Regions from separate parts of the Pelosinus fermentans DSM 17108 genome, predicted to be linked through region 2. Evidence: riboswitches for the same ligand, from Rfam matches in the RefSeq annotation. Region 2 holds a riboswitch; the other holds the start of a gene.
What was found. Region 2 has a riboswitch for cyclic di-AMP ahead of FR7_RS10000 (C40 family peptidase). Riboswitches for the same ligand answer to the same signal wherever they lie in the genome.
Positions count from the first base shown of each region.

Region 1: another riboswitch for cyclic di-AMP. It lies ahead of FR7_RS13720 (3D domain-containing protein); the one in region 2 lies ahead of FR7_RS10000 (C40 family peptidase).

Region 1 is NZ_AKVN02000001.1:2,967,074-2,977,846, forward strand. It holds gene FR7_RS13700 (pentapeptide repeat-containing protein) at 365-1,522, opposite strand; tRNA gene FR7_RS13705 (tRNA-Val) at 1,979-2,055, opposite strand; gene FR7_RS13710 (hypothetical protein) at 2,177-2,692, opposite strand; gene FR7_RS13715 (DMT family transporter) at 2,864-3,313, opposite strand; gene FR7_RS13720 (3D domain-containing protein) at 3,451-4,041, opposite strand; cyclic di-AMP (ydaO/yuaA leader) riboswitch at 4,106-4,247, opposite strand; gene FR7_RS13725 (L,D-transpeptidase family protein) at 4,284-4,991, opposite strand; gene FR7_RS13730 (alanyl-tRNA editing protein) at 5,102-6,322, shown strand; gene FR7_RS13735 (3D domain-containing protein) at 6,376-7,104, opposite strand; gene FR7_RS13740 (Zn-dependent hydrolase) at 7,264-8,493, opposite strand; gene FR7_RS23260 (DUF2970 domain-containing protein) at 8,659-8,793, opposite strand; gene FR7_RS23900 (hypothetical protein) at 8,827-8,979, opposite strand; gene FR7_RS13745 (ferritin family protein) at 9,134-9,634, opposite strand; gene tpx (thiol peroxidase) at 9,848-10,360, shown strand; gene FR7_RS13755 (type I glutamate--ammonia ligase) at 10,438-10,773, opposite strand, start outside.
Region 2 is NZ_AKVN02000001.1:2,210,447-2,221,219, forward strand. It holds gene FR7_RS09960 (hydrogenase small subunit) at 1-992, shown strand, start outside; gene FR7_RS09965 (nickel-dependent hydrogenase large subunit) at 1,020-2,924, shown strand; gene cybH (Ni/Fe-hydrogenase, b-type cytochrome subunit) at 2,951-3,652, shown strand; gene FR7_RS09975 (HyaD/HybD family hydrogenase maturation endopeptidase) at 3,649-4,134, shown strand; gene FR7_RS09980 (hydrogenase expression/formation C-terminal domain-containing protein) at 4,127-4,504, shown strand; gene FR7_RS23195 (DUF1540 domain-containing protein) at 4,631-4,786, shown strand; gene FR7_RS09985 (hypothetical protein) at 4,887-5,189, shown strand; gene aroH (chorismate mutase) at 5,137-5,655, shown strand; gene FR7_RS09995 (glycosyltransferase family 2 protein) at 5,686-6,624, shown strand; cyclic di-AMP (ydaO/yuaA leader) riboswitch at 6,778-6,925, shown strand; gene FR7_RS10000 (C40 family peptidase) at 6,930-7,598, shown strand; gene FR7_RS10005 (Fur family transcriptional regulator) at 7,890-8,297, shown strand; gene FR7_RS10010 (metal ABC transporter ATP-binding protein) at 8,310-9,038, shown strand; gene FR7_RS10015 (metal ABC transporter permease) at 9,048-9,896, shown strand; gene FR7_RS10020 (Na/Pi cotransporter family protein) at 9,873-10,773, opposite strand, start outside.

The DNA.
Region 1 (10,773 bases), 760 kb from region 2:
TAGTCAAGGCAGAACGCTTCATTCTTTATGTGGATGCTTTGAGCCATAACTCGGTTATCTTTGCCAGATATATTCTAATTATAAAGAAAATGTATTACAGTTTTGTTACAATATTTTCACATCCATTATCTTTTATCCAATTGATCTTATTTTAATACATCAAAATCGCTCCTACACCTAAAACATGATTGCATAAAAAAAGGATTCTAGCATATCGCTAGAATCCTTGTATTTCCTCAAACCTCTCCGATGTTAAGTATTTATGTTGGCAAATCATTTTTAACTAGTTTTATATCCTTTTCCCTTTCTAGTCATTGGCGAAGACTAAGGAACAAGTTAAGGTATAGCTTATAACAGTCAAATCCTATTTACTATTACCTCGCATATTCTCTTTCTCCGCTTTTTTAACTACATTCTTGGCGTAAACCCTAGCGCGATTACCTACCTCCGAGGCTTTAGGTGAATATAGAGCAATCACTGCCTCTATTGACTGACTAGAATAACCTTGCTCTAACATCGTCTGCGCTATTTCACAATCAACTTTGGCGTTCACTTCACTTCCCACATTTCTTGCGATAAAAAGGTTTAGACGATATTGATATTCTTGCATTGCCAGACTCTCTTTATCTTGCTGCGATACTACTGCTGCATTGCCTTGCTCCTTAACAGAGGTTTGCCAAGGAGAGAGATCCAATCCTTTTACATCCGCTGCATTAACATCATAGAGCTTAGATTTATCACTAAATTTCGCCTCAGAAAAATCAGCATTAATTAAACTTACGTTTCTAAATTCATTAAGACTGCTTAAAGTAACCGCTCTAAAGTCAACGCCGTCTAAATTGCAGTCAGCAAAACGCCCATACGCAATTTCAGATTGTTTAAAATCCATATTCTCTAAAGTACTCTTTTCAAAAGTAACATTCGTAATTTTTGCTTTAGCTAACACAGATTCTTGCATTTCACAATCCTTAAATGCCACTGAGTACAAATCCGTATTTTCCAAAGAGGCATTCATAAATTTACAACCTTTCATTTGGCTCTCAATAATAGAAGCTTCATTAAAATTGGCGTGCCTAAAGTTAACATTTTCTCCATAAAACCAACTAATTTTTGATCCACTCAAATCAGCATCACTTAAGTTGACATCTTTAAATACATTTAAATCACTAAATTCAACATTCGCACTCTTAAAACTTGCATTTGCAAGGTTGCTCTCTTTAATACCTACGCCTTCGATTCTAACATGGGACAAATTCACTTTTTGCATTGCGCAGCCAGTAAAATCCACGGTAGATAAATCTGCCCTTTCAAAATTGCCACCAATCAAAAGACCATTTTTAAACTCACCTTGCTTAATTATTGTATCACTAAAATTAGCACCACTTAAATTACACTCTTCAAAATTAACACTTTCAAATTTCCTGCCAGATAAGTCAAGTCCACTTAGATCACAATATTTAAAATTAATTTGCAATCCATCCTGTTGTTCCTCAATGATTTGGTTAAAATCCTCTTGGGTCATTTTTTTAAAAATTCCCTCTCGTCCCATCTAACCTAAAACCTCCTTGCCTTCGTATCTCCATCATTCTACTTATTTATTAGACGAGCTTATAATCTTAGTGCAACACTATGTAAAACAATAAACCATTTCTCTCTTACCATAGTTGAGAGTAAGGGAGTAGGAGTTATACAAAAAGAAGGTAGTTACCTCCGCCTAGCTTAAGAATTCACTTACTCGAAAAAGCTAGTTTCCCTGTTTATATTCGCTATTGCACGATAATATCCTTGCAGTAGTGCCAGTCTTTTATTATATGAAATCACTCTCTCAATTCATTAGAACCCTTCAAATGAGGCAGAAGCTAACTTGGTTGCTAATGTAAAAGCAAATTAGCAACATTTCACTGTACTTAAGCTATCTTTAAGTAAAACAAAAAACACTACAGGACTCACGAAGCCTTGTAGTGTCTATATTCTTAAATGGTGGGGTTAGGCGGACTCGAACCGCAGACCTCTTCGATGTCAACGAAGCGCTCTAACCAACTGAGCTATAACCCCTTTATATTGCATATGTGCTGTATCAAAATACTATTCAGTAGAGCACTCTTTATATTATAGAGTATTCAAACTTGCTTTGCAAGTAGTTTTTATGTAGTTCTATTATGATCACAGCATTTACTCAAAAATCACTCTCATATTCTCGAATGATCTCTTGAAGGCGAATTAAATTATCAATAAGAGCTTCATTTGCATCTTCTCTTAATTCCTGAAGTAATGCAATAATAGCTTCATAGCTTGATTCGAGAGGCAGATCTCGTGTTTTTTTGATATCAATATCAATCTCTTCTAATATCATAATTTCCATGATTTCTTCCATTTTTTCTTTTCCTAGTCGTTTAACACTTTCTAAGGTACTTTTGAGTAAATCAGCCGTTTCCTCAGTAACTTCTTTAACGCTAAGAATGTAATCCTCTTCTGTACGCTCAATGGTATAAAAAAGGTTGCCTCGCTCATTTGATCCTTCAAATATAAATGGATCACCAAATTTTATGGCCTCTAGTATACGCTCTTCAACTTCTAAATAAATATCATCAAGACCCGTATGGCTCGTTTTTTCATCTCCAAAAGTTAAAGAATATTTTTTTCTTCCTTGTCCCACAATCGAATTTGTTTTGTCATTTTCAAAATCGCTCACTTGCATTCCTCCGTTACTGTCATTATTGTTTGAAATAACTAATGATAGTTCGACTGCAAGCTATATTATTCCTCTTTCTTAATTGTTAAATAAGAAAGATCTTCTAAACTTTAAAACTGTCTTTTGTTTGGGTATGCAATCAGTAATCATCATGCTTTTATTACTAATAATTTAGCTTAATAGTAATTTTCCTCCTATTGCCAATAAAACAAGACCTAATATTTGATTCCATCCATAACTGATTTGTGCTAAGCCGAATGCACCGAAGTGATCAATTAGTATGGCTGTTAATACTTGCCCCACAATGATTGCGGTTGTTGCATTGGCTGCTCCTACTTCTGGAATGCTGGCAGCTACAAGATAAATAATTCCCACGCCAACTACTCCTCCAAGATAAACATACCAAGGGGCCTCGGCAAATGCGGATAAATTACCCTTACCCATTTTCATTCCGAATAATAGCAATAGGATTAGAATTGTACCTGTAATATGCACAACGAAAGTGGTCTCAAGAAGACCAATAACTTTACTCAACCCTGCATTTAAAGCTCCCTGTACTGCCATGAGCACACCAGAAACGAAAGCCAATAACAATGCTAATGTATTCCCTGATATATCCAATCTATACACTCCTCAAGCTAAATCTGTTTCTTCTCTCTTAGAGTAGTATCTTATTTGGCTTATCTTTATATACCAGCTAATGAATCAAAAACGAAAAAACACTTTTAATTCTAAAAAAAATACAGGCTTTACGCCTGTTAATCTAAAATGTATACAATTACTTTCTTTCTGCCAAATTGCATTGCCTCACCATGGCTATCAAAGGCTAGATCAATCTTATTCCCCTTTATAGCACCGCCGATATCATCTGCGATTGCGTGGCCATAGCCAGGAATGAATAACCTCGTTCCAAGGGGAATTACATTAGGATCAACAGCTACGATTCCTTTACGTACTAAATTACCACCATATGTATGATTGGAGTTTCCAGCATCATAAGCACTATATGCAGATGCACTCATATTCAAGGATCTGCTATACCTGCTTGGATTGCCATCAGCACTGCCAGGACGACCTAAACACAGTAAAGTCTCTTTACCAACAACTCCATCAGCCAGTAAGCCGTTGCTAATTTGAAAATCTTTAATTGCCTTTAACGTTGCCTTCCCAAAAACACCATCAACTTCATCGAAGTAGAAACCTTTTTCTAAAAGTGACTTTTGAACCATTTGTACATCTTCACCGCGCATGCCAAACTTGATTAGTTTGTCCCCAGGTGCGGCAAAAACGACAGCACTACTCAGCAGCATGCACAGAACTAATGCAACTGCTACATAAACCTTTTTCATTTGTCCACCTCTCTTTTATAACGATTCGGAGGTTATTGATTACGCACACAATGCAATAACAAAAAACTCCTAACGTTCAGCCTCCGGGGTTAGCTGTCGGGATAGGGAAAAGAGAGATCGAAGAACACGCCCCTCCGTTTTAACGGATTATCCCCTGTGTTTATACTGGTTCCCCCGTACCTATAAGGATTCGGCATTATAGATATAATACTATATTTTATGCAAATAGTCAAAATTAGTGTTCAAATTCCTAGTAAATCTGCCATTTGTTTAGTTACGATACCTGTAATCTCCATATTATGTTCTGCTTGATATGCTTCAACGGCTTGTTTTGTAACAGTTCCAAAGATACCATCAGCTCGGCTATTTAAATAACCTAATTCTTTTAGTTTCATTTGTAATACGGATACATCTGACCCCGTTAATTGATGTTTAAGAGTACGTTCTACTTTTATTTTACGTCCTTCAATCCGCACAGGAGTGCCGATGGGTACCCATTCAAATAATTCTTCTACATCTTTGTTGCGCATACGGATACAGCCATGACTGGCAAACTGCCCAATAGACCAAGGTTTATTTGTTCCATGTATCCCATATATTCCCCATGGTACATTAAGTCCAATCCAGCGGGTACCAAAGCCTGTACCCCAGTTGTAATCTTTCCATACTACATTCCACTCTCCGATAGGTGTAGGAGTTTTATTTTTACCTACAGCAATTCGATATTTTTTATGTAAATTCCCATCACTATACACTTCTAATATCCTTTGGGATATTTTAATAACTACACTGACTGTTCCAGAAGGCGCAGTCAGTGTTTGATTCTCAATCGCTGCTAATTCTTTCTCATCCATATATTCAAATCCTACCATTCCAAAAATAAGACTCATTAATAATAGAATGGCAACGCTGTAAAATATCTGTTGTCGCCTGATCTTTACGATTGTCACACCATTCCCTCCTTACTAAAACACTCTCTAAAAATATATGTATTCAAGGAAGAAAATAGTATAATAGTATTTATACACTGTTAAATTCAACAAAATGGAGGTATTTACTTTTGACTACTATAAAACTATATCACGAAAATGCTTATACCAAAGATTTTACTGCCAACATTACTAAGATAACGTCTCTGCCTAATGCTAAATGGGCTGTAACTCTTGATCGTACTGCTTTTTATCCAACTTCTGGCGGTCAGCCTTTTGATAAAGGCATGCTTGATGATCTACCTGTTATTGATGTGCAAGAAGATGGTGAAGATATTATTCACATCATAGAAGCATGTCCTGTTATGGGTAAGGTAGAAGGACATATCCAATGGCAGAGACGCTTTGATCATATGCAGCAGCATAGTGGTCAACACCTTTTATCTGGCGCATTTTATTCTGTATTACAAGCAAATACAGTTAGTTTTCACTTAGGCACTGAATCCAGCCAAATTGATTTAGATATTGAAGACATAACCCCTGAAAACCTAGTGGAAGTAGAAATATTAGCCAATCAAATTGTTTTTTCTACAAAGGCTTTACATACTCATTGGCTAAATCAGGACACGATTCATTCTTTTCCTTTACGCAAAGCACCTGCAAAAGATTTTGCTGAAATTCGTTTAGTCGAAATCGCTGATTTTGACTATTCAGCTTGCTGTGGCACTCATGTCACTAATACAGGTGAAATTGGATTGATTAAAATACGCAATTGGGAGCGGAAGAATAATGGAGTGCGAATCGATTTTATGTGTGGTTGGCGTGCCCTTGGAGATTATCAACAAAAAAATTCAATCCTTCAACAAGTATCAAATCGTCTGTCGCTCCCTGCCTCTGGGATTCTCCAAGGAATCGAAAAACAGTTATTAAAGACAGAAGAGATCAGTAAAGAATTGATCAGCGTAAAACAAGAATTTTATCGTAATCTTGCTACTACTCTATCCCAGCAGGGAGAAATCATTGGTCATAACAAGCTGATTGTTCATACCCTTACCAATATTACTCCTAATGAAATCAACAATATTGCCAAAGAGCTAGTTAACAAGCCCCATACGATTGCCTGTATTGGTGGAATCAATGCAGATGAAACAAAGGTTCATCTTATCTTTTCAGCCTCACCGGATGTTCCCCTCTCTATGAACCACGAATTAAAGAATATCTTGCCTCTTATTGATGGCAAAGGTGGTGGCAGCGCACAATCTGCTCAAGGAGGCGGCAGTAATGTTGATCAACTACCTACTGCGCTTACCTTGGCAGCAGATCATATCAAAGAACAATTATACCTTCTATAAAAAACAGCCCTAGCTTGTACAACCTTTGCAGGTCACAAACTAGAGCTGTTTTTTTAATTCAGCACATATACTTTTACTTTTTGAATGCCATAATCAAGAGCATCTTGACGATCATCAAAGACTAAATCAATACGATTTCCTTTAATGGCACTTCCTTGATCTTCTGCAACAGCTTCACCATAACCTTCAATCCATAACTTCGTTCCCATGGGAATTACTCGTGGATCTACAGCTGCTACTCCTGAGCGCACCTTGCTTCCTACATAAGTCTTAGTATCCCATTTACCATTGTCTAATGTCCCTGGTGCATACGCTGTGGCTGTCATATTTAGAACCTTTTTATAATTCTGCGGAGCCGCTGTTAAAGAATCGCTTTCATTAACAGCTTTAGGAGCTATAATCTGATTATTAAAGAATGTAGCAATCGCTGTTAATTCTTTTTCATAAGGAGCTACTCTGCTTATAATCTGTTGCCCCATTTGCTCACGCAAAGCATTTTGAACCGTTTGATTTACGTTAACTTGTTCTAATATATTACTGCCAGTGTTGATTTGGTTAGACTGATTTACAGCAGTTTTCGCCAATGTCTCAATTACCTGTTGCTTATTGCCTTGTTCCCATTGATCTTTCAATACTAATAATTGTTGTATTCGATCGACGTTGGCCTGCTGCGCTGCGATTTGCGCCAATTGGTCATTTAATGATGCGGCATGGGCAGGCACTATGGGAGAAAAAAACTGAACTACCACAACTGCTGCAATACTCGCAATTATTTTTTTCATTTGTAATCCCCTTTCGAAAATGCATACATGGGTAAATCCTATCTATATGTCATTTTACCATACAGTTTACATAATTAGTAACGGTAATTACTACCTAATAAAAAAGAAGCGGCTTATAAACCGCTTCTTTTTCTAACTTTTATTCTACTTTTAATACCTTTACTTTGCTAGTTGAAATAAGGTTTCGGTCAGCACATCAATTCCGGACATGATTTCATCGATTGCAGTATGCTCTTCGCCATTGTGGCTAACGCCATTTTGCGACGGAACAAAAATCATTCCAGCAGGTGCCAGGTGCGATAGATTCATCGCATCATGCCCAGCTTGACTATGTATAACTTGATGAGGCACCTTCTTTTCCATGCATACTTTTTTAACAAGACTTATGATATCTTTATTCATGTTTACTGGCTTTTCTGCAGACAGCAACATGATAGAGACCCCTATTTCCTGCCCTTCTGCGATGGTACTAATGGCATCCTTAATATCCTGCAAACATTCAATAATACTTTCATGATTGACACCACGAATATCTACCCACATTTCTACCACGCCAGGAATCACATTGATAGACCCAGGGTGTACGTTGAGCATCCCTACGGTAGCTACTGTACCGTATTTTGATTGTTCTGCGCCAATTTCGTGTATTGCCAGTACAATCATAGACGCGCTGACTAATGCATCTCGTCTTTCTTCCATAGGGGTAGAACCGGAATGCGCAGCCACCCCTTCTACTCTAATTTTAAGTCGTGTCGGAGCAGCAATTGCTTCCACAATACCAATCGTTTTTTGTTCCTTTTCTAAAACTCGTCCTTGCTCAATATGAAGTTCAACAAAGGCTTTTATTTCCTCCGCCTGCCTTGCAGCCTCGCCAATACGCTCTATATCGAGATGGTTTTGCGCTATTGCCTCTGCAAAGCTTAATCCCGATTGATCTTTGGCTTTGCTCCATTCAGAAACATTTGCTAAACCAACCATAGCTTTGCTGCCTACTGTAGCAAAGCCAAAACGGCTTGATTCTTCACAAGCAAATATAACTAATTCTAGAGGATGGGCTAGTCCCCCTTTATCTTTTAAACGACTGATAGCTACTAAACCACCAATCACACCAGTTACGCCGTCGTATTTTCCACCCTCTGGTACGGTATCTAAATGTGATCCTGTAATCACAGCCGGCAGTGAATCATCCCTACCTTCTAGTCGTCCAATTATATTCCCAATCTGATCCATTCTGATCTTAAGACCAACCTGCTCCATCAAACTGATTACATACTTCTGTGCCTCTACAGCGGTTTCTGTAAAGGCTAAGCGCGTTATGCCCCGTGACCCTTTACCAAAATGGGCAATCTTCTCTATTTCATTCATTACCCATTCTTTATTTCTGTCCATTAGCATCGCCCCTTTTTGAAGTCTCTCAGCTTTTTGTTCATAATAAACAAGTATTAGACTCTTTCTAAATTGGCTATATCGTAGGTATTTTCCTGCTTAAAAAGATATTTTCCATGGGCAAATGTCTACTTCGCCTTTGAAATGAAGTGCTTGAGCGCACCTCACTTAATTATATAAGAGAGAAATGATAACGGCCAACAAGCTTGCAGCCCCCAATATACCACCAATTGTAAGGGCGGTTTTATTTAGTTTCCTCATATCCTGCCGATGATGAGCACGCTTTCCCATTCCTTTAGCCATCACTTAACCCCCTTATATAATTTTATTTCTGACTTACATCTTGAATTTAAATTTATTTTGACAATGCTTACAAGTGATCTCTTCACTATTTACGGCTTTACACATTGGCAATTCAATCATCAATCCACAATAGGGGCATATAATCTGTACCTCATTTTGCACCTTGCACTCTCGCTTTTTGTACATACTAAGCCCTCCTTCATATTTTATTACATAATATGAAGAAACATGCAAAATTGTTAAATCCTAAGCGTATGATAAATATAATTCCCTATATTCAGACTATTTCCTGCTAAAATAAAAATCGCGGACTATAATCCGCGATTTTATTTTCGTATTGCTATGAAGCTAATGAATCTAATATCTTGCGTAATTTAACAACATGAGTTTGCTCTTCAGCTTTTAATGTTGTAAAGATTCTTCTAGCATCCTCAAATTTGGATTTGCTCGCTAATTCATCATAAAATAAAATAGAATCTTTTTCTGCCTGAATAGCCATTTGCAAAATCTCTGGAATCGTGGTAACTTCTGCAATTTTAACTTCAGCATTTTCAGCGGTTGGAAAGATATGTCCATCTGCTAGTACAGTCAGGTACCGGGAAGTTTCTGCATCAAATAAATATTCATCAGAAGCTGCCTCTTTATTCTCGTTTACCTTAGCAAAAATTTTTGTAAATGTTTCAAAATGAATAATTTCTTCGTTTTTCAATAGACAGAATAAATCCTTATGAGCATCTTCTGTTGCCCTTTCAAAAGCTTGTTGGTAAAAATCACGCCCTCTTTCTTCTATTGCCATCGCAATTCGTAATCCTTCTAGATCACTAAATAATTTTACGTCCATTTCGTTACCCCCTAAATAAAAATACAGCTTATCCTAAGTTCATTATTTCCACAATATAAAAAAAATTCCTGCAAAACTATAAGAAATACCCCGCTTATTCTCGTATGTCAATTATAAAAATTTAAAACTTATTTAATAATAATTATCATTTACATTTTACCTGACACATGTTACCATATAATTATATATTACATGTACAAGGAGGAATCCCAAATGACTAAACGTAATAATGTTGTAAAATTTGGTGGTAATCCAGTCACACTAATAGGCACAGAAATTAAAGTTGGTGATAAAGCTCCTGATTTTACAGTGTTGAATCCTGATTTATCTTCTCTATCTCTTAAGGATACACAAGGTCAGGTACGAGTTATTAGTGTTGTACCTTCCATTGATACATCCGTTTGTGATATACAAACTCGCTGGTTCAATGAAGAGGCTGCGAAAATTGATGGCTTAACCGTGTTATCCATCAGCGTCGATTTACCCTTTGCCTTAAAGAAATATTGTGCAGCTCAAGGTATTGATACCATTAAAACTCTTTCTGACCATAGGGAGCTTGATTTCGGACTAAAATATGGATTTGTCATTGAAGAATTACGCCTTTTATCCCGTGGAACTGTTGTGATTGATAAAGATGATATTGTACGACATGTAGAATATGTTGCTAATATAGGTGACCAGCCCCATTATGATCAAGTAATGGCTGTTGTAAAACAATATTTATAATAATATCCAGGCTCACTAAAAAATTCCCTTATCAATTTGATAAGGGAATTTTTGATATAAAGAAAGACATTACACCATTAGATGATATTGCGTTTGTATTTTGCATATGCAATTTTCAGCTCTTCTACTTTACCGTACATTTCAATCTGAAGAGCCGATGCAGTATCATAATCACCTGCTGCCACAGCATCATTTACTCGCGTAAAAATGGATTTTTGTGCAACAGTATCTTTAGCCAATTCTAAGCGCAAAGAATTTACCTTATCCCATAAATATAGATCATAGTCTACGGCACTGTCAGCATCATGCAAAGGCTTAGCTGCTTTTACGATAGCAAGATTTTCAGGAATAATTCTCTTCAGTAATTCCGTCGACCAGCGAATTAATGCCCCTGCTACGAAAGCATCCAAAAT
Region 2 (10,773 bases):
CAAGTCTGATTTCGGACGTGGTGTCTGCCGCAGAGAAGCAGCCGCTAGTACCCGTTATTTGGTTGCATGGACATGAGTGTACGGGCTGTGATGAAGCCTTCATTCGTTCCCAAAGTCCATTTGCATCAGATGTTCTTTTAAATATGATTTCTATGGAGTACATGGATGTTTTGGCCGCTGCTGCAGGTGAGCCGTTAGAGCATCATTTGCAAGAGGTCATGAAGAAATATAATGGTAAGTATTTGTTAGCAGTGGAAGGTGCAGTGCCTTTAAATGACGATGGCATCCATTGTATGGTTGGGGGTAAAACATTTGTACATAATCTTAAAGAGGTAGCTAAAGGAGCTGCTGCAATTATTGAAGTTGGTTCATGTGCGGCTTGGGGAGGGATTCAGGCAGCAAAACCAAATCCTACCAAATCCGTATCTGTTAGTGATGTTGTTAGTGGAAAAACCATTATTAAAGTACCGGGATGCCCGCCGATTCCAGAAGTGATTACGGGTGTAATTATGCATTATACGTTATATGGACAAATTCCACCTCTTGATAGTAAAGGGAGGCCTAAACAGTTTTTTGGCAATCGAATTCATGACACTTGCTATCGTCGTCCTTTTTTTGATTCAGGTATGTTTGTGGAAAAGTTTGATGATGCGGCAAGTAAAGCTGGCTGGTGCTTGTATAAAGTAGGGTGCCGTGGACCAGAAACTTACAATTCATGCGGAAATCTGCGTTGGTGGAATGGGCTTTCTTATCCTATCCAATCAGGTGCACCTTGTATAGGCTGTTCTGCTAATAATTTTTGGGATAATGATCCTTTTTATAATCGTATGCCCAATATTCCTGTTCCCAATGCAATTGTGAATGCTGACCAAGTTGGAATCGTAGCAGCAGGAGCACTTACGGCTGGAGTGATTATTCATGGTGCACTTTCTACGATTCAACATAAAAGGCATCATAAAGAAACCCATGAAACAGAAAAAGATAATGAATAAAGTATATGTATGTGAGGAGGATGCCTTGTGAAACGTGTTGTTGTTGATCCAGTAAATCGAATAGAGGGTCATTTGCGGTTAGAAGTAGTTGTCGATGAAGTTACGGGTAAGGTGCAAGAAGCATTATCTAGTGGCACTGCATGGCGCGGGATTGAATTAATTCTTAAAGATCGAGATCCTAGAGATGCATGGGCTTTTGCTCAACGAATTTGTGGTGTATGCACCACCATCCATTCTTTAAGCTGCTTGCGGGCCGTAGAAGATGCTTTGGGTATCGAAATTCCTAAAAATGCCAACTATATTCGAAATATTATTGAAGCGACGCAAATGGTGCATGACCATATTGTACATTTTTATCATTTGCATGCATTAGACTGGGTGAGTCCTGTAGCAGCTTTAAAAGCAGATCCAGCTGCGACAGCGGCGCTGCAAAATACAGTATTAGAGAAATATAATCTAAATGTGAAAGGTCCTATTGAATTTGATACAGAAGCATATCCTAAAGAATTTCCTAAGGCTACGACTGTGTATTTTCGAAGTATTCAGGATAAAATTAAAAAAATTGTGGATAGTGGTCAATTAGGTATTTTTTCTGCACAGTGGTGGGATCATCCCGATTATGATGTTTTACCACCAGAAGTTCATTTGATGGCAGTTTCTCATTACTTAAATATGCTTGATAGACAAAGGGATATCGTTACTTCTCATGTTGTTTTTGGTGGTAAAAATCCTCATCCTCACTATGTAGTTGGGGGTATGCCTTGTTCTATTTCTATGAATGATATGAATGCGCCGATTAATACGGAACGTTTAGCAGTGGTTGATGCATCTATTAATATGACCATTGCTTTGAATAATTATTTCTACATACCCGATGTACTTGCTATTGGTGAGATCTATGTTAAACAGGGTTATGTTGATGGTGGTGGCTTGGCAAAAGAAAGAGTAATTGGTTTTGGTGATTTTCCTGATGAAAAATATTCAGGAACTTCTAATGGCGATTTTCATAAAAATTTACTGCTGCGTTCTGATGGAGTGGTAGAAAATTTTGCTCAAGGTGTAGATAAAGCTATATTTTATCCTTTTGAAGCCAAAGATCTTTCCGATCCCGAGGTATTAACAGAAGGGGTTGAACATTCTTGGTATGCTTACCCTGAAAAAGATAAAGATAAGGATTTACATCCATGGAGCGGTGTGACCAATCCCAAATTTACCGGACCTAAAGAAGGGAGTAAAACAGATTGGAAGTATCTTGATGAGAATGGTAAATATTCTTGGATTAAGACGCCTAAATGGAGAGGGAAAATGGCTGAGGTTGGACCTCTGTCTCGTTATATTATTGTCTATACAAAGGTGAAACAAGGAATTATTACAGAGCCTACTTGGGTGGAGAAAATGATGGTTGATCAAGTCGATGCAGTATCTAACATGTTAAATCTACCACCAGAGAAATGGTTGTTATCCACGGTTGGACGTACAGCAGCAAGAGGATTGGAATCACAAGTAATGGGATATATTAGTAAATATTATCTTGATAAATTAATAAACAATATTAAAGCTGGTGATACTTCTGTTGCGAATGCTGATAAATGGGAGCCTAGTACTTGGCCGAAAGAAGCTAGAGGCGTAGGGCTTGTAGAAGCACCTCGTGGTGCATTGAGCCATTGGGTGATTATTAAAGATGGAAAAATTGATAATTATCAAGCCGTTGTGCCATCTACGTGGAATGCTTGTCCAAGAGATAGCAAATCTGGTTATGGAGCCTATGAGACAAGTATGATGGATACTAAGGTGAAAATTGCAGATAAACCATTAGAAATCTTAAAAGTTATTCATTCATTTGATCCTTGTCTGGCCTGTGCTACTCATTTATATGATGCTTCTGGGCGCGAACTAACGGTTGTACATAGTGATCCGTATTTGAGACTTTAGGAATTGGTAGGTAAGGAGGGAGTATAGTGAAAGTTCGTACTGTAGCAGTTTATTACGTTTTTACCATTTGGACGCGAATCTTTCATTGGTTAATGGTAGGTGCTATTGCGGTTTTATTCTGCACGGGCTTATACATTGGGAATCCTTTTTACATTGGCAGCCAAGGGGTGGAGCCAACTTTTGCGGTTAGTAACTGGGCGTCAATGTCAACCATTCGTTTTATTCATTTTGCTGCAGCTTATATACTGCTGGCATCGTTTATATTTCGAATTTATGGTTTTATCCTTCACAGAGGAGACCGTATGTTGCCTAAGCCTTGGACAAAATTATTCTGGACAGGTATGGTAGATATGGGGTTACATTACAGCTTTTTGCGCTCTGAGCATCGTCCTTATCTAAGAAATTCAATGGCACGTGCAGGATACGGCGGAGTGTATGGTATGATATTTTTGGAAGCTTTTACTGGTTTTGCTATGTATGGTCAGATTAATCCTAATAGCTGGTTATCCAAATTATTTGGACCTCTTAATCATTTGCTTGTGGATGAATATATTGTTCATATAATTCATCATTACGTAGCATGGATGATCATTTTATTTGTAATTATTCATGTGTATATGGCAACAAGAGCTGATATGAGTGAAAAATATGGTGAAATATCGGCTATGTTCTCGGGTGTTAAATTCTATGATAAAGAACCTGATGACGTGGGAGACCTTAAAGAATGAAACAGATCACGGTTTTAGGGGTTGGCAATATATTAATGCAGGATGAGGGGTTTGGTGTTAGAGTTGTAGAACAACTTTTAAAACAATACTCCTTTCCTCAAAACGTTCAGATCTTAGATGGCGGCACACTTGGCATGGAGTTGCTAAGGTTTTTAATTGAGACAGATAAGTTGATTTTGGTAGATGCGGTAGCTGGAAGTTTGCCGCCGGGATCTCTGTATCATTTTCAAAACAATGAGGTTAAAGCATATTTCAAAGAAAAAGTATCTATGCATGAGCTTGGTATTCAAGATGTCTTAGCGATATTGGATGTAATGGAAAAACCTGTACAAGAAATTAGGATATTGGGAGTCCAGCCATTGACAGTCGATATTGGATTAGAAATGACGCCTATTGTAGCTGAAAAAGTAGATGTAATAATAGAGCAGATATTGCTAGTGCTTCATGAATGGCAAGTAGAGGTTGTGAAATTTGATGAGTAAGGAAATAAATCAATCGCCAAAAGCGAGAGCGATATTGTTTGAAATTTATGGTGCGTTGCAGCGTTTTATTGATACTGGTGAAACATGGAGTATCTTCATTAATAAAATGTCTCTTGCTTCAGAGGAGCGACAAGAAATCCGTGATTTTCTTGGGATAGGTCATATTAAGATTGAGTTGTTAGATAGTGCTGAAGCAGCTGAGTGGATAGAGAGTGGTATTTCGGGGATCTGGTATGGGGTACATTACGATCAGACGAAGAATCCTATCCTGGAGACGATTGAAATTGGAAGATTTCCTCAGATCGCTTCTTCGCAAATGGAAGATGTACATAGAAGTTTAAAAAAATTACAAATTGGATTATTGGATTGAATGATAGGGAATGAGAAGCTCATGAAGGCTTTTCATTCCCTGTTTCTTTCATTTATATTTTTTACTTAATGGATAAAGTATAATGCTTTTTTGTATACTAAGATTGAAAAAAAAGGAGGTGAACTCATGTTAGCTGGTGTAAAATGTACGGTTTCAAATTGTAAATATTGGAAGAATGGTGAACACTGTGATGCCTCTGCAATTGAGGTAAATGTGGATGGTGGGGGCAAAGCTGCTAATCAAAGTGAGCAAACAAACTGTAAAACCTTTTATCAAAAATGATCATAGTCATTGGATAAAACCTGGTATAATCCAGGTTTTATTTTTACCATGGTATACATCTTTCTTAAACTTCATATTAATTATGGAGGGGTGAGGGAGTATGAATATTAAAAATTTATATGTGGTATATACGCAGGATCATAAAAAAGAAAAGATTAAGATCGAAGAATATCGGATAAATCAGGAAGCTGGTCATAATGAGCTATTATTCACTATAGGGAATGAAAAGACTTGGGTTGATGCTCATGAGGTTGTACTATATAGGGATCAAGGCAGTGTGTTTTGCTGGAAAGATCACCATGAAGGAATGTATATCGAACTAAATGAGACGAATTTAGTATGTCCTGTATGTGGCTGGTGGAAATGCAGCCATTGTGGCTCATGCTATTGTAATAAATCCTAACCTTTGTATAATGTATAGAGGATATAAAGCAGTTTATATAGAATTATTTATATCTAAAAATGTAATAACAGAGAGGATGATAAATTTGTTGCGTGGTATCCGAGGTGCTACAACAGTAGTTAAAAATGAATCCACTGAAATTATTGAAAGAGTAATAGAGCTTTTAACTGCGATAGTACAAGCTAATGAATTCGAAGTGGAGGATATAGGTGCTGTAATTTTTAGTTCGACTCCGGACATTAATGCTACTTTTCCAGCTATTGCTGCTAGAAATATAGGGTGGACAGAAGTACCATTATTTGGAACACAAGAAATTGATAGCCCAAATGGTATTCCCCAGTGCATTCGGGTACTTATATTGCTAAATACAGATTTACCTCAAAAGGAAATCAAGCATATTTATTTAAGAGAAGCAGTAGTGTTAAGACAAGATCTTAAGCAAGAGAGTCATGTATCGGAATCATAAAGGTGGGCAGCTAAGAATCGAGGCGAGAAGATGAAGTTAATCTCAATTGTTGTACCTGTGTTTAATGAAGAGGAGAATATTCAGGTTTTTTACCAAGAGGTTTGCAAATATATGGAGCCGCTGCCATATTCCTTTGAATTGATTTTTGTAGATGATGGATCAAAAGATGCGACTCCTTTCATATTAGAAAGATTAGCTCAGCAAGACACTAGAGTACGCGGTTTGATTATGGCGCGTAATTTTGGACACCAATTGGCCTTAACTTGTGGACTTGATTATGCGGAAGGGGATGGGGTGATTACCATGGATGGGGATATGCAGCATCCACCGGAAATGTTGCCTCTCTTACTAACCAGATGGGAAGAGGGATTTGAAGTAGTACAAACCATACGAATTAGTACGGAAGGTGTACCCTGGTTTAAATCCATTACCTCTGCCTTGTACTATAAAATAATTAATAAATTATCGAAGGTACATATACAAGAAGGTGGTTCTGACTTTCGTTTACTAGATAAAGCAGTAGTTCAAAGTTTTCGCCGTTTTAAAGAAAGAGCACGCTTTATTCGCGGTATGATTGGAGCCATTGGCTATAAACAAGTTTTAGTAGAATTTGTTGCTCCAAAACGTTATGCAGGGGCATCGAAATTTTCTCTAGGTAGGATGCTGCATTTTGCTTTAGATGGCATCACATCGTATTCTAAGTTGCCACTTCGTTTCGCCTTTTACATAGGACTGCTTTTTGCCTTGATTAGTTTTAGTGTTACAATGCATGTCATCTATATTAAACTATTTACGCTAGAAGCAGTACCAGGCTGGGCAACGATTACAGCAAGTATTTTACTATTAGGTGGCTTGCAATTACTTGGATTAGGTATTATTGGTGAATATGTAGGTCGTATTTTTGAAGAAGTAAAACAACGTCCTTTATACCTGGTACGGGCAGAATATAAACGGCGTAAGCAGGAATAAAAGAGCTTTTGCTATTTCTTTGTATTTAATATGTAATAATAAGAAATAAAATTGTAACCGATGAATTACATAAAACATAGTATAGAATATGTAAAAAAATGAGATATGAGGGCAGGATTTTTCAAAAATAAAGCGAATGATATAAAAGTGCAGTTTTTATAAATGCCTAATCAAGGCACAGGACCGGGGGAACCACAGTTTTGGGGTGAAACTTGTAGGGCGGCTTTACCATTTGCCTGAAAGTAGGGGGATCTCAACCCTAACCCGTCAGCTAACCTCGGAGGCTAGTGAGAGGGGTATGCATATTGACTAAGTTTTTTCGAGTGGTAGTGTTCTTACTAGTTTTAGTAAGTGCAGGGACTGTAACCTGCGCTGCTGCAGCCTATCATCAAGGTGACCAAGGAGACGATATCGCTAACATTCAAGCACAACTGAATGCTCTTGGTTACAATGCTGGTAGTTCTGATGGCGATTTTGGCGAAATGACAGCAAATGCAGTAAAAGATTTTCAAAAAGACAGGGGCTTGGATGCTGATGGAGTAATTGGCATGCAGACATATCGTGCTCTTATGGGCAGAGAAATGCCAGTAAGCCGTGATAGTTCCAGTGCTATCATACGAAGAGTCGTACAGGCAGCATTGAGTTATCAAGGCGTACCATATGTATTTGGTGGCACATCACCAAATGGTTTTGATTGTTCGGGCTTTACTCGATATGTATTTGCGCAAGCTGGAGTTTATCTGCCAAGAGCTGCTGATGAACAGTATGGAGTTGGACAGTCTGTATCGTACAGCCGTTTGCAACCGGGAGATACAGTGTTCTTTACTACATATGAAGCCGGTGCGTCTCATTCTGGTATTTATGTGGGAAATGGAAAGTTTATTAGTGCTACTTCTAGCCGTGGTGTCGTGATTGATCGATTGGACAGCGGTTATTGGGGAGCACGTTACTTAGGAGCGCGCCGAGTCTTATAATGTGGTTTATAGGAGGCAAGATGCCTCCTTACTTTTATTTATTATTTAAATTAGAAAATTAAAGTACAAGAAGGCTAGGTTTTGCCAGAGCACTTAGGTGGTAATCCTGAACTTTCATTTTTATCGTATATAAAATTGGTATGAATAGGTTATAGTGTCATTAGCCAAGGCAGAACAAATAGGTATCCGGCTTTTGGTTTTTCAATTACATAGTAACCTTATTTTTTTGCCGTTCTAATAAGAATCTTATTATTTGTAAAAAAGGGAAAGATATAAATGATATATGATGTAATGAAGAAATTAAAGGAAAAAGGTTATCGCATAACACCCCAGCGGCGTATCATTATGGAAAAAATAGTGCAGACTGCAGGTTTATTAACTGCAGATGAAATTTGGAATTTGGTACGTCAAGAATATAACGATATAGGCTTAGATACGATTTATCGAAATATTAATATGTTGACAGAGAATGGGGTGCTGATACCAATAACTGGAATGGGGAAAGAACGAACACGTTATGAATTGGCCCATGCAAATCATCATCATCATGTAGTTTGTGTAAAATGTGGTAAGGCCGTTTGTATTGATTATTGTCCAATTGATGAAGAATTTATAAAATTGCTTAGAAAGAGCGGATATGAACTTATTCGTCATAATGTAGAGCTATTAGGTTTATGTTCGAATTGTAAAACTCTGTGAGGAGAATCGATAATGTGTGAAGTGAAATTGTTTGATATTCATTTTTCCTATAATACCAATGTTGCGATCGATAATATATCTCTAACGATTTCACAAGGTGATTTTGTTGCTGTTGTTGGTCCTAATGGAGCAGGAAAAAGTACGATGCTCAAGATTATAGCCGGGCTTATAAAGCCAACAAGAGGACAAGTTCAGATTGGTGGGAAAGATATATTTACAGCAAAGGGACATGGGTTAATTGGTTATGTTCCCCAGAACTATGGGAAAAATGTGCAAGGATTTCCTGCAACTGTAAAAGAAGTTGTTGCTTTAGGTCTAACTTTGGGAGCTGCTGCTGCGAAGAAAAATCATCAGGCTGCTAACCATATTACAAATCACATGATGGAATTAGTAGGTGTAGAAAATCTGCGCGATCGGCGGATTGGTGAGCTTTCAGGAGGGCAGCAGCAAAGAGTAATGGTAGCGATGGCGTTAGCTGCCAATCCACAATTATTGCTCTTAGATGAGCCTACTAGCGGAATTGATTATGAGGCTAGTGCCAGAATCTATGAATTATTAGGAACATTAAATAAAAATCTTGGTATTACAATTGTTATGGTATCCCATGATATTGAAAAAGCTGTATCATGGGCAAATAAGGTAGCATGTATTAATCGCAAACTTTGTTTTTTTGGTAGCAGCAAGGAGTTTGATGATACGCATGCCCAATCACGACATCTGTGGTACTATACAGGGCAGTGAGGCGAAAATATGGAATTTTTTCAATATGACTTTATTCAAAGAGCATTGCTGGCAGGTTTAATTACAGGTATTGTATGTCCACTAATTGGCAGTTTTGTGGTGGTGCGCCGTCAATCTTTGATTGGAGACGGATTAGGGCATATTGCTTTTGCCGGTGTAACAGGTGGATATATGGTAGGGCTGTATCCAGTAGTGGGAGCTTTGATTTTAACGATAGCTGGTGCAGTAGGAATTGAATTAGTTCGTAGAAGGCATATTGCGTTTGCTGATATGGGGTTAGCAATATTCTTTTATGCTGGAGCAGCAATGGCTATTATTTTCAGTACTATGACACGAATGCCAAGCACAGGATTATTAAGTTTTTTATTTGGCAGTATTATTACCGTATCATTAACGGATGTAATAACAATAGCTGGTGCTGGTACTTTAGTCTTACTTATTGTGTATTTTTTATTTGACAAGCTAATGTTAATGTCCTTAGATGAAGATATTGCAAATGTGGCAGGCATTAACACCGGGATGATTAATATGCTGTTTAGCATATTAACAGCGTTGGTTGTAGTTGTTGGTATGACGATAGTTGGAATTTTGCTCGTTAGCGCCTTGATGATTGTACCTGTGGCAACAGCTCATTTATTACGAGTGGGATTTAAGGCGACGATGGGATGGGCAGTAATTTTTTCGATGTTATCTGTATTTATTGGGTTAACGTCATCATTCTATTTGGATATTGCTCCAGGCGGTACAATTGTCATGACAGCTATATTATTGTATATTATTATGACAATCATTAGGCAATGTATTGCTTTCAATGAAAGGCGAAAAGAGCAAATATCATCTTCTTTTGGGGATGAGTAGCATTACTAAATTAGCATATTGGTGTATAATGGGAAGCACTGCCAATGAAGAAATAATATTAAAGAGTGTATGTACGATAGCCACTTGTCCAGCAAAATCTGCTGTAAGACTAGTGGCTATTTTTGTGAGCACGCTAGTTAAAGGGAAAAAAATAATAACTCCCAATATATTAAGAAGAATGTGTGCTACAGCTAAGCGTTTAGCAGCTAAAGAGGCGGTAACTCCAACGATAAAGGATGATAAGCAGGAGCCAATATTATTACCATAGACTACATAGGTGGCTGTTGTTAAGTCGATGATACCATCACTGGCTAAGACCATTAGCACTCCAGTAGCCGCGCTGCTGGATTGAAATAAAAGAGTAATAATAATACCGCCGACAATGCCATAAAGTGAATTTTCTTGGGATGCTAGTAAATAGTCAATGACAGTTGTAAATTCTGAGATATTGCTTAAGGCTTCTGATAAGATGCTCATACCAATAAACATACTTAATAAGCCTGAGATTGCCATACCAAAATATCGAAACTTCCGGCAAAGAATTGTGAACAGCAAAAAAAACAGAAATAAAGGAATGATGAGTTTTTCTGGTATTGCAATTGTCATTAATTGTACCGTTGAGCATGTGCCAATATTAGCACCTAAGATAATTCCCAAACCTTGATAAAATGATAAATATTGAGCATGAACTAAGCCTATAGTCAATAGAGATACGGCAGTACTGCTTTGCATGAAAGCTGCCGCTAAGGTGCCAACCAATAAACCGCGTAAAGGTGTACTAGTTAGTTGCCCTAAGAAGGCTTGCAGTTTAGTCCATAATAATTTTTGAAGTCCAAAACGCATGAAGAAAATACCACCTAATAGCAAGGTTATACCA